DNA from 3 places in the Streptomyces sp. NPDC111507 genome. Region 2 is predicted to be linked to each of the others. Evidence: predicted binding sites of a transcription regulator. Region 2 holds the regulator's gene; each other region holds the start of a gene.
What was found. Region 2 encodes HrcA, which represses chaperone genes, less so after heat shock. Its sites were predicted from a motif close to TTNGCACTCNGNNNNNCNGAGTGCNAA; they were not measured.
Positions count from the first base shown of each region.

Region 1: a site for HrcA is predicted at 2,221-2,247, ahead of groL (chaperonin GroEL). Genes of this name have one in related genera too.
Region 3: a site for HrcA is predicted at 1,434-1,460, ahead of groES (co-chaperone GroES). Genes of this name have one in related genera too.

Region 1 is NZ_JBVKBU010000004.1:566,543-569,814, forward strand. Features, by position in the region: gene ACZ7M2_RS20255 (NADH:flavin oxidoreductase) at 1-281, opposite strand, end outside; gene groL (chaperonin GroEL) at 472-2,094, opposite strand; gene ACZ7M2_RS20265 (cold-shock protein) at 2,460-2,666, opposite strand; gene ACZ7M2_RS20270 (MoaD/ThiS family protein) at 3,127-3,272, opposite strand, start outside.
Region 2 is NZ_JBVKBU010000001.1:1,037,311-1,040,582, forward strand. Features, by position in the region: gene ACZ7M2_RS04665 (nitronate monooxygenase) at 1-310, opposite strand, end outside; gene dnaJ (molecular chaperone DnaJ) at 422-1,558, opposite strand; gene hrcA (heat-inducible transcriptional repressor HrcA) at 1,559-2,581, opposite strand; gene ACZ7M2_RS04680 (MBL fold metallo-hydrolase) at 2,808-3,272, shown strand, end outside.
Region 3 is NZ_JBVKBU010000002.1:822,077-825,348, reverse strand. Features, by position in the region: gene ACZ7M2_RS11180 (polysaccharide deacetylase family protein) at 1-507, shown strand, start outside; gene ACZ7M2_RS11175 (polysaccharide deacetylase family protein) at 504-1,283, shown strand; gene groES (co-chaperone GroES) at 1,605-1,913, shown strand; gene groL (chaperonin GroEL) at 2,043-3,272, shown strand, end outside.

The sequences.
Region 1 (3,272 bases), on a different contig from region 2:
GCCCAGCCCGCGAGCTGCTCCTCGCCGTGGAAGCGCGGCACGCGGTCGCTCTGCCCGGCCGAGTCGTGGCCCACGTACGTGCCCTCGGTGACGATGAGGCCCACGCCCGCGGCGGCGCGGCGGGCGTAGTACCCGGCCACGTCCTCACCAGGGACGCCGCCCGGGGAGAACTGCCGGGTCATCGGTGCCATCGCGATCCGGTTCGGGACCGTCAGGCCGTTCAGCGAGACAGGGCGGGACAGGATCTCGGCCGCGCGGGAGGCGGGGGCAGTCGTAGACACGTGTGGGGGCTCCTCGGGTACCGGTTGGTATGTGCGTATGCATTGATCATGCGTCAACGACAACTCCCCGGCCGGTCATGTCATTCCGGCCGCCCGGCACCTCGCCCTGTGACCCCGGACACGCCCGAGGGCGGTACCCCCTGTTTCCAGGAAGTACCGCCCTCGGCAGGAAAACCGATCCTCGGAAGGATCAGAAGTCCATGTCACCGCCCGGCATGCCGCCCGGAGCGGCCGCGGCGGCCTTCTCCGGCTTGTCGGCGATGACGGCCTCGGTGGTCAGGAACAGCGCGGCGATGGAGGCGGCGTTCTGCAGGGCAGAGCGCGTCACCTTCGCCGGGTCGATGATGCCTTCGGCGATCATGTCGACGTACTCACCGGTCGCGGCGTTCAGGCCGTGGCCGACGGGCAGGTTGCGCACCTTCTCGACGATGACGCCACCCTCGAGACCACCGTTGACGGCGATCTGCTTGAGCGGGGCCTCCAGGGCGAGCCGCACGGCGTTGGCGCCGGTCGCCTCGTCACCCGAGAGCTCGAGCTTCTCGAAGACCGAGGAAGCCTGGATGAGGGCCACGCCACCACCGGCGACGATGCCCTCCTCGACGGCCGCCTTCGCGTTGCGAACGGCGTCCTCGATGCGGTGCTTGCGCTCCTTGAGCTCGACCTCGGTGGCGGCACCGGCCTTGATGACGGCCACGCCGCCGGCCAGCTTCGCCAGACGCTCCTGGAGCTTCTCGCGGTCGTAGTCCGAGTCGGAGTTCTCGATCTCGGCACGGATCTGGTTGACCCGGCCCTGGACCTGGTCGGCGGAGCCGGAGCCGTCCACGATCGTGGTCTCGTCCTTGGTGATGACGACCTTGCGGGCACGGCCCAGCAGGTCCAGACCCGCGTTCTCCAGCTTGAGGCCGACCTCCTCGGAGATGACCTCGCCGCCCGTGAGGATGGCGATGTCGCCGAGCATGGCCTTGCGGCGGTCACCGAAGCCCGGAGCCTTGACGGCGACGGACTTGAAGGTGCCACGGATCTTGTTGACGACCAGGGTCGACAGGGCCTCGCCCTCGACGTCCTCGGCGATGATCAGCAGCGGCTTGCCGGACTGCATGACCTTCTCGAGGAGCGGCAGCAGGTCCTTGACGTTGCTGATCTTCGAGTTGGCGATCAGGATGTACGGGTCGTCGAGGACGGCCTCCATACGCTCCATGTCGGTGGCGAAGTACGCCGAGATGTAGCCCTTGTCGAAGCGCATACCCTCGGTGAGCTCAAGCTCCAGACCGAAGGTCTGGGACTCCTCGACGGTGATGACGCCTTCCTTGCCGACCTTGTCCATCGCCTCGGCGATGAGCTCGCCGATCTGGGTGTCGGCGGCGGAGATGGAGGCCGTGGAAGCGATCTGCTCCTTGGTCTCGACATCCTTGGCCTGCTCGAGGAGGGCACCGGAGACGGCCTCGACGGCCTTCTCGATACCGCGCTTGAGAGCCATCGGGTTGGCGCCGGCGGCTACGTTGCGCAGGCCCTCGCGGACGAGCGCCTGGGCGAGAACGGTCGCCGTGGTCGTACCGTCACCGGCGACGTCGTCCGTCTTCTTGGCGACTTCCTTGACCAGCTCGGCGCCGATCTTCTCGTACGGGTCCTCGAGCTCGATCTCCTTGGCGATGGAAACACCATCGTTGGTGATCGTGGGGGCGCCCCACTTCTTCTCGAGGACGACGTTGCGGCCCTTGGGGCCAAGGGTGACCTTGACGGCGTCGGCGAGCTGGTTCATCCCGCGCTCGAGACCGCGCCGTGCCTCCTCGTCGAACGCGATGATCTTGGCCATGTGAAGTGGTCCTCCCGGACTGGGGTGGATTGCTCCGGACCGCGCTGGCGCCCGCGACGGACGGCCTGCCTGCCCCGTGGTTCCTTGCACCACCTGGCCTGCGGGCCTCACCGACCCGGTCCTTCGTTATCACTCTCACCTTCAGAGTGCTAACGCCAATGATTAGCACTCGCCCCTGCCGAGTGCAAGCGCCTTCCCTTGATCCGCAGGTGAGAAGGGGCGCGCAACCCGCGCGTCGCGCCGGTGCGCGAGCGGGCCCACGGCCGTGTCGAGCGGGCCCACGGCCGCGTGCGGACAGGCCGAAGGGCTCGTACCCCAGGGGATACGAGCCCTTCGTCACGTCGAACAGTCAGTCGGCGCGTGCTTCAGCTGGTCGCGAGTCGGACCATGTCCGCCTGCGGCCCTTTCTGGCCCTGCGAGATCTCGAAATCGACCCGCTGACCCTCTTCCAGGGTGCGGTAGCCGTCCATCTGAATCGCGCTGTAGTGGACGAATACATCCGCACCACCGTCGACCGCGATGAAGCCGTACCCCTTCTCCGCGTTGAACCACTTGACGGTGCCCTGAGCCATGCCTAACTCCCCTATTACTGGCCCTTGCACAGGACCGCACTTCGCGGACCCGGGTCAGACCTCACCCCCCAACGGTTGGGGGTGTGCGCCGGAACGCGTCGACCGCGGCTGAATGTATCTGTCCAACTGCCGTCTGCAACAGGTCAATCGGACGAGAATTCCGGGCACGACCGATCGGGAATATGGGGAGAATATGCGAAGATTCAGGGCAAGTCGGGCCCCATAAAAGCCGTATAAGGCTCATAAGCGCGGGACACTTTGGCTATTTCTTGCCGGACTTCGGGCGCGAACTCATATGCGCCCGGCATGCAAAGTGCAGCGCGTTCCCCAACTGTACCGCGCTCAACCATGCAGAATTGCCCCCTCCGCTTCTCTCGCGGAGGGGGCAATTCGATGAACTCTCGGTAATTGGCATTACCAAGGGTAACTATCTCACCCTGGGTAACGACTCGCGAGGCGGTCAGCCGCCGGCGACGGCGGGAATGATCGAGACGCCCGCGCCGTCCGGTGTCGCCGTCTCCAGACCCTGCTCGAAGCGGACGTCGTCGTCGTTCACATAGACGTTGACGAACCGGCGCAGCTTGCCCTGGTCGTCCAGGACGCGCG
Region 2 (3,272 bases):
CCGGATCACCGAGTTCGGTCTCGTACCAGGAGGACTCGCCCGCGAGCTGGTGGGCGTAGACCTCGACCGCGGCGGGGTCGGCGTACTCGGGCTGCGGCATGAACAGATTGACCCCGAAGGGGCAGCCCGTGAGCCCACGCAACTGCTTGATCTCCTGGTACATGCCGTCGGCGGTCTTGTACCCGGCGGCAAGGAACCCGAGCCCGCCGGCCTCGGACACGGCGGCCGCGAGATGCGGGACGGAGACGCCGCCCGCCATGGGGGCCTGCACGATCGGGTGAGGGAAGAGATCGGTCAGTGCGGTGGACATGACGGCATGTTGTCACGTCCTCCGAACAAGTCCGAATCGGGCCTTCCGCCTGGCATAGGCCACCGGGAAGGACGCTCGAGCGCCTGGGGGCGGAGCCCCCAGGAACACCCGTCAGCGACCGTTGAACGCGTCCTTCAGGCGCGAGAACAGCCCCTGCTGCCCGGGCTGGAACTGCCCCGTGGGCCGCTCCTCCCCCCGCAGCTGCGCCAGCTCCCGCAGCAACCGCTCCTGCTCGGGATCGAGCTTCGTGGGCGTGGTCACCTCGACGTGCACGATGAGGTCACCGCGGCCACCGCCCCGCAGATGCGTGACACCCCGCCCGTGCAGCGGAATCGACTGCCCGGACTGCGTGCCCGGACGGATGTCGACCTCCTCGAGACCGTCGAGGGTCTCCAGCGGCACCTTGGTGCCGAGCGAGGCCGCGGTCATCGGAATGGTCACCGTGCAGTGCAGATCGTCCCCGCGCCGCTGGAACGTGGAGTGCGGCAGCTCGTGGATCTCGACGTAGAGGTCACCGGCGGGACCGCCACCGGGCCCGACCTCGCCCTCGCCCGCGAGCTGGATCCGCGTGCCGTTGTCGACACCGGCGGGGATCTTGACGGTCAGCGTGCGACGCGACCGGACCCGCCCGTCACCGGCGCACTCGGGGCAGGGAGTCGGGACGACGGTCCCGAAGCCCTGGCACTGCGGACACGGCCGGGAGGTCATGACCTGCCCGAGGAAGGACCGCGTGACCTGGGACACCTCACCCCGCCCGCGACACATGTCACAGGTCTGGGCCGAGGTACCCGGCGCCGCGCCCTCACCGTTGCAGGTGGCGCAGACGACGGCCGTGTCGACCTGGATGTCCTTCGTCGTGCCGAAGGCCGCCTCGTCCAGCTCGATCTCGAGCCGGATCATGGCGTCCTGGCCACGCCGCGTACGCGAGCGCGGACCGCGCTGCGACGCCGTACCGAAGAAGGCGTCCATGATGTCCGAGAAGTTCCCGAACCCGCCGGCGCCGAAGCCGCCCGCACCGCCGCCGCCCGACTGGGACAGCGGGTCGCCGCCGAGGTCGTAGACCTGCTTCTTCTGCGGGTCCGACAACACCTCGTACGCGGCGTTGATCTCCTTGAACCGCTCCTGCGTCTTCGGATCGGGATTGACGTCCGGGTGCAGCTCGCGTGCGAGCCGCCGGAAGGCCTTCTTGATCTCGTCCTGGGACGCGTCGCGGCGCACGCCGAGTACGGCGTAGTAGTCCGTGGCCACTTAAGACTCCGCCAGGATCTGTCCGACGTACCGTGCCACCGCTCGTACCGCTCCCATCGTTCCCGGGTAATCCATGCGCGTGGGTCCGACCACGCCGAGTTTGGCTACTGCCTCGTCGCCCGAACCGTAGCCGACCGAGACCACGGACGTGGAGTTGAGTCCCTCATACGCGTTCTCGTGACCGATTCGCACGGTCATGCTCGAATCCCCGGCCTCACCAAGCAACTTGAGAAGCACGACCTGCTCCTCCAGTGCTTCGAGCACCGGCCGGATGGTGAGAGGGAAGTCATGTCCGAAGCGTGTCAGATTGGCGGTCCCGCCGATCATCAGCCGCTCCTCGGTCTCCTCGACGAGCGTCTCCAGAAGAGTGGAGAGCACCGTCGCGACCGTACCTCGGTCCTCCGCCTCGAACGCGTCCGGGAGGTCCTGCACGAGCTGCGGGACGTCCGCGAAGCGACGGCCCGCGACCCTGCTGTTGAGCCGGGCCCGCAGATCCGCCAGAGACGTTTCTCCGAACGGGGCCGGACAGTCGATCATGCGCTGCTCGACCCGCCCGGTGTCCGTGATCAGCACGAGCATCACACGGGCAGGGGCGAGGGACAGCAGCTCCACGTGCCGCACGGTCGATCTCGTCAGCGACGGGTACTGCACGACGGCGACCTGCCGGGTCAGCTGCGCGAGCAGCCGCACCGTCCGCCCGACGACGTCGTCCAGGTCGACCGCGCCGTCCAGGAAGTTCTGAATGGCCCGCCGCTCGGGCGCGGTCATCGGCTTGACGCCGGCGAGCTTGTCGACGAAGAGCCGGTAGCCCTTGTCGGTGGGGATCCGCCCGGCGCTGGTGTGCGGCTGGGCGATGTACCCCTCGTCCTCCAGGGCCGCCATGTCGTTGCGGACGGTGGCCGGGGACACTCCCAGCCGGTGCCGCTCGGTCAGCGCCTTGGAACCGACCGCGACCGGCTCGTCGGTGCCGACATAGTCCTGGACGATGGCGCGCAGCACTTCGAGCCTGCGTTCACTGAGCATCGCGCACACCTCCAGTTCTCGGCCCCTCGACGCCTCGCCTGGCACTCAGCGCGTGCGAGTGCCAGCATTCCCCGGCCCAGTGTACGGCCGGTGGGTACGGCCCCGGCAAGGGCGGCCCCGCGATCTCGTGCAAGGTGCACCGACGTACACCGACGTGTCCCGTGATGTCACACCGTCCCTGCCCGCGATGTCGTACCGTCCCCGCCCTCACCGCTAGCGTCGGCGTATGAAGGTGACTTGGGAAGAGGCGGGGTGGGAGCAGCTGACACCCCGGGTGGGGCGGCGGCGGCTTCCGGTCTGGGACTGCACGGTCGGACTGGTCGTGGGCGAGGGCGGGGCGCTGATCATCGACCCGGGGTCGAGCCTCGCGGAGGGCGCACGGTTGCGCGGGGAGGCGCAGGCGCTCGCCGGCCGCCGTGTGACCTTCCTCGCGCTCACCCACCCCCACTTCGACCATGTCCTGGGCGCGGCGGCGTTCGCGGGCGCGGAGGTCCTCGCCGCGGGCGGCTCGGCCGAGGTGTACGAGCACGGGCGCGAGGAGCTGTACGCGGACGCGGTACGGGGCGGGCTGGACGCGCGGGCGGCGGAGGACGCGGCGGACACCCTGGTGCGTCCCCGGCACTATGTGTGGGGCACCTGGCATCTCGAGCTGACCGGCGGCGTCGAGGTCCTGCTGGTGCGGACGGGCGCG
Region 3 (3,272 bases), on a different contig from region 2:
GCGTTCCTCAGGATGATGAGCGACCTGAAGATCCCCTACACCGCCTTCCTGAGCAACTACCTGGTCAAGGACGACTACGGGTACTTCCGGAAGATGCGCGACCGGGGCGTCACCCTCAACAACCACACCCTCACCCACCCCTACCTGCCGGGGCTGTCGTACGAGGAGCAGCGCCACGAGATCTGCGGCATGCAGGACATCATGGAGAAGCAGTTCGGCAAGCGTCCGAAGGTCTTCAGGCCGCCCTACGGCAACTACAACCGGGACACCCTGCGTGCCGCCAAGTCCTGCGGCATCAAGTACGCGCCCATCTGGGACGAGGAGGTCTTCGTCGACCACTGGGAGTACCGCGACTGGGACCGCGACCTGCACCCCGGCGACATCGTCCTCACCCACTTCCGCGGCAGGGAGGACTGGGACGGCACCATGCCCGACATGATCCGCCGCTTCCTGAAGCTGGTCACCGACAAGGGGTACGCGGTGGCACGGCTGGAGGACTACCTGTGAGAACGCGGGCGCTGGTCGCGGGGGCGCTCACCGCGGCGCTCCTGACCGGCTGCACCGGCTGTGCCCAGTCCGTCGACCCGATCGAACGGCTGGGCAAGAAGGCCGCACAGGAGGTGCGCAGGTCCCGGCCGAACGGGCCGACCCCGTCGACGTACCGGCACTGGGGGCTGCCCACCCCGCTCGCCGCCGCGCCGCGGCGGCCCGCCCGGCCCGCCCTCCGCGGCGCGGCGCCGGGGCTGGCCCCCGTCGTGGACCGCGTACCCACCCGCGACAAGGTGGTCTTCCTGACGTACGACGACGGTGCCGAGCGTGATCCGCGGTTCGTCGACATGGTCCGTGACCTGCGGCTTCCGGTCAGCATGTTTCTCACGGACAGTGTCGTCGGGCCGGGGTACGGGCACTTCGCCCAACTGCGGACGGTCGGCGCGAGCGTGCAGAACCACACCCTCCATCACGCCTCGCTGCGCGGACTGCCGTACGCGGGTCAACGGGCCGAGATCTGCGGCCAGCAGGAGAAGCTCAAGGCTCGCTTCGGCGTCCGCCCCCGGCTCTTCCGTCCGCCCTACGGCACCTACGACACCACCACGCTGCGCGTCGCCGCCGACTGCGGGGTCGCGGCCGTCGTCCTCGGCCGGGAGCCCGACGCCCGCCGCCTGCGACGGGGTGACATCCTCTCCGGTTTCGAGGAGCCCAACCTCACGGAGGCGACGGTCAGACTCCTGCGACGCATCCAGGCGGAGGGCCTCACACCGGCGCGTCTTGAGAACTACCTCTGACCATTCGGCTCGGGGGGGGCATCAATCAGCCCGTCCGGCGTTTGAGGACGAGGCCGGCCAGGCCGATAAAGGGGGGTCTGGGGGCGCAGCCCCCAGGGGTGCGCCGACACGCACGCCGGGTGCCCAAAACCCCACGCCACGCCGGAGGCTTTGGCACTCCGCTTGACCGAGTGCTAATCGCGGTCATAGTCTCGGCCCTGGCACTCCCCCCTGGAGAGTGCCAATAGCGACGGGCAGGTCCGGCACCCGCGACGACGGATCCACCTGGTCGCCACCTCAGACAGTTAACCCCGTGAGATCTCCGAAGGGGGAGGTCGGATCGTGACGACCACCAGCTCCAAGGTTGCCATCAAGCCGCTCGAGGACCGTGTTGTGGTCCAGCCGCTGGACGCCGAGCAGACCACGGCTTCCGGCCTGGTCATCCCGGACACCGCGAAGGAGAAGCCCCAGGAGGGCGTCGTCCTCGCTGTGGGCCCGGGCCGCTTCGAGAACGGCGAGCGCCTGCCGCTCGACGTCAGCACCGGCGACATCGTGCTGTACAGCAAGTACGGCGGCACCGAGGTGAAGTACAACGGCGAGGAGTACCTCGTCCTCTCGGCTCGCGACGTGCTCGCGATCATCGAGAAGTAGTTCACCGAGCTTCACCGTTTCACCCAGTTTTGCAGTGAACTGCGCCCCTGGCCCCCGCGACCATCACCAGCCGGGCGTCGGGGGCGCGGTTCGTTCACCCCAGTTTTCCGAGAGGGCTGAATCGCTCCCATGGCGAAGATCCTGAAGTTCGACGAGGACGCCCGTCGCGCCCTCGAGCGCGGCGTCAACAAGCTTGCCGACACGGTCAAGGTGACGATCGGCCCCAAGGGCCGCAACGTCGTCATCGACAAGAAGTTCGGCGCACCCACCATCACCAACGACGGTGTCACCATCGCCCGCGAGGTCGAGCTCGACGACCCGTACGAGAACCTCGGCGCCCAGCTGGTGAAGGAGGTGGCGACCAAGACCAACGACATCGCGGGTGACGGTACGACCACCGCCACCGTGCTGGCCCAGGCGCTCGTCCGCGAGGGCCTGAAGAACGTCGCCGCGGGTGCCTCCCCGGCGCTGCTGAAGAAGGGCATCGACGCGGCCGTCAAGGCGGTCTCGGACGAGCTCCTCGCCACCGCGCGCCCGATCGACGAGAAGTCCGACATCGCCGCCGTCGCCGCGCTGTCCGCCCAGGACCCGCAGGTCGGCGAGCTCATCGCCGAGGCGATGGACAAGGTCGGCAAGGACGGTGTCATCACCGTCGAGGAGTCCAACACCTTCGGCCTGGAGCTCGACTTCACCGAGGGCATGGCCTTCGACAAGGGCTACCTGTCGCCGTACATGGTGTCCGACCAGGAGCGTATGGAGGCCGTCCTCGACGACCCGTACATCCTCATCCACCAGGGCAAGATCAGCTCCATCCAGGACCTGCTGCCGCTGCTGGAGAAGGTCATCCAGTCCAACGCCTCCCGGCCGCTGCTGATCATCGCCGAGGACGTCGAGGGCGAGGCCCTGTCGACCCTGGTCGTGAACAAGATCCGCGGCACGTTCAACGCCGTCGCCGTGAAGGCCCCCGGCTTCGGTGACCGCCGCAAGGCCATGCTCGGCGACATCGCCACCCTCACCGGTGGTCAGGTCATCGCCGAGGAGGTCGGCCTCAAGCTCGACCAGGTCGGTCTGGACGTGCTGGGCACCGCCCGCCGCGTGACCGTCACCAAGGACGACACCACCATCGTCGACGGTGGCGGCAACTCCGAGGAGGTCGTCGGCCGGGTCAACCAGATCAAGGCCGAGATCGAGAACACCGACTCCGACTGGGACCGCGAGAAGCTCCAGGAGCGCCTCGCGAAGCTGGCCGGCGGCGTGTGCGTGATCAAGGTCGGCGCCGCCACCGAGGTCGAGCTCAAGGAGAAGAAGCACCGTCTGGAGGACGCCATCTCCGCGACCCGCGCCGCGGTCGAGGAGGGC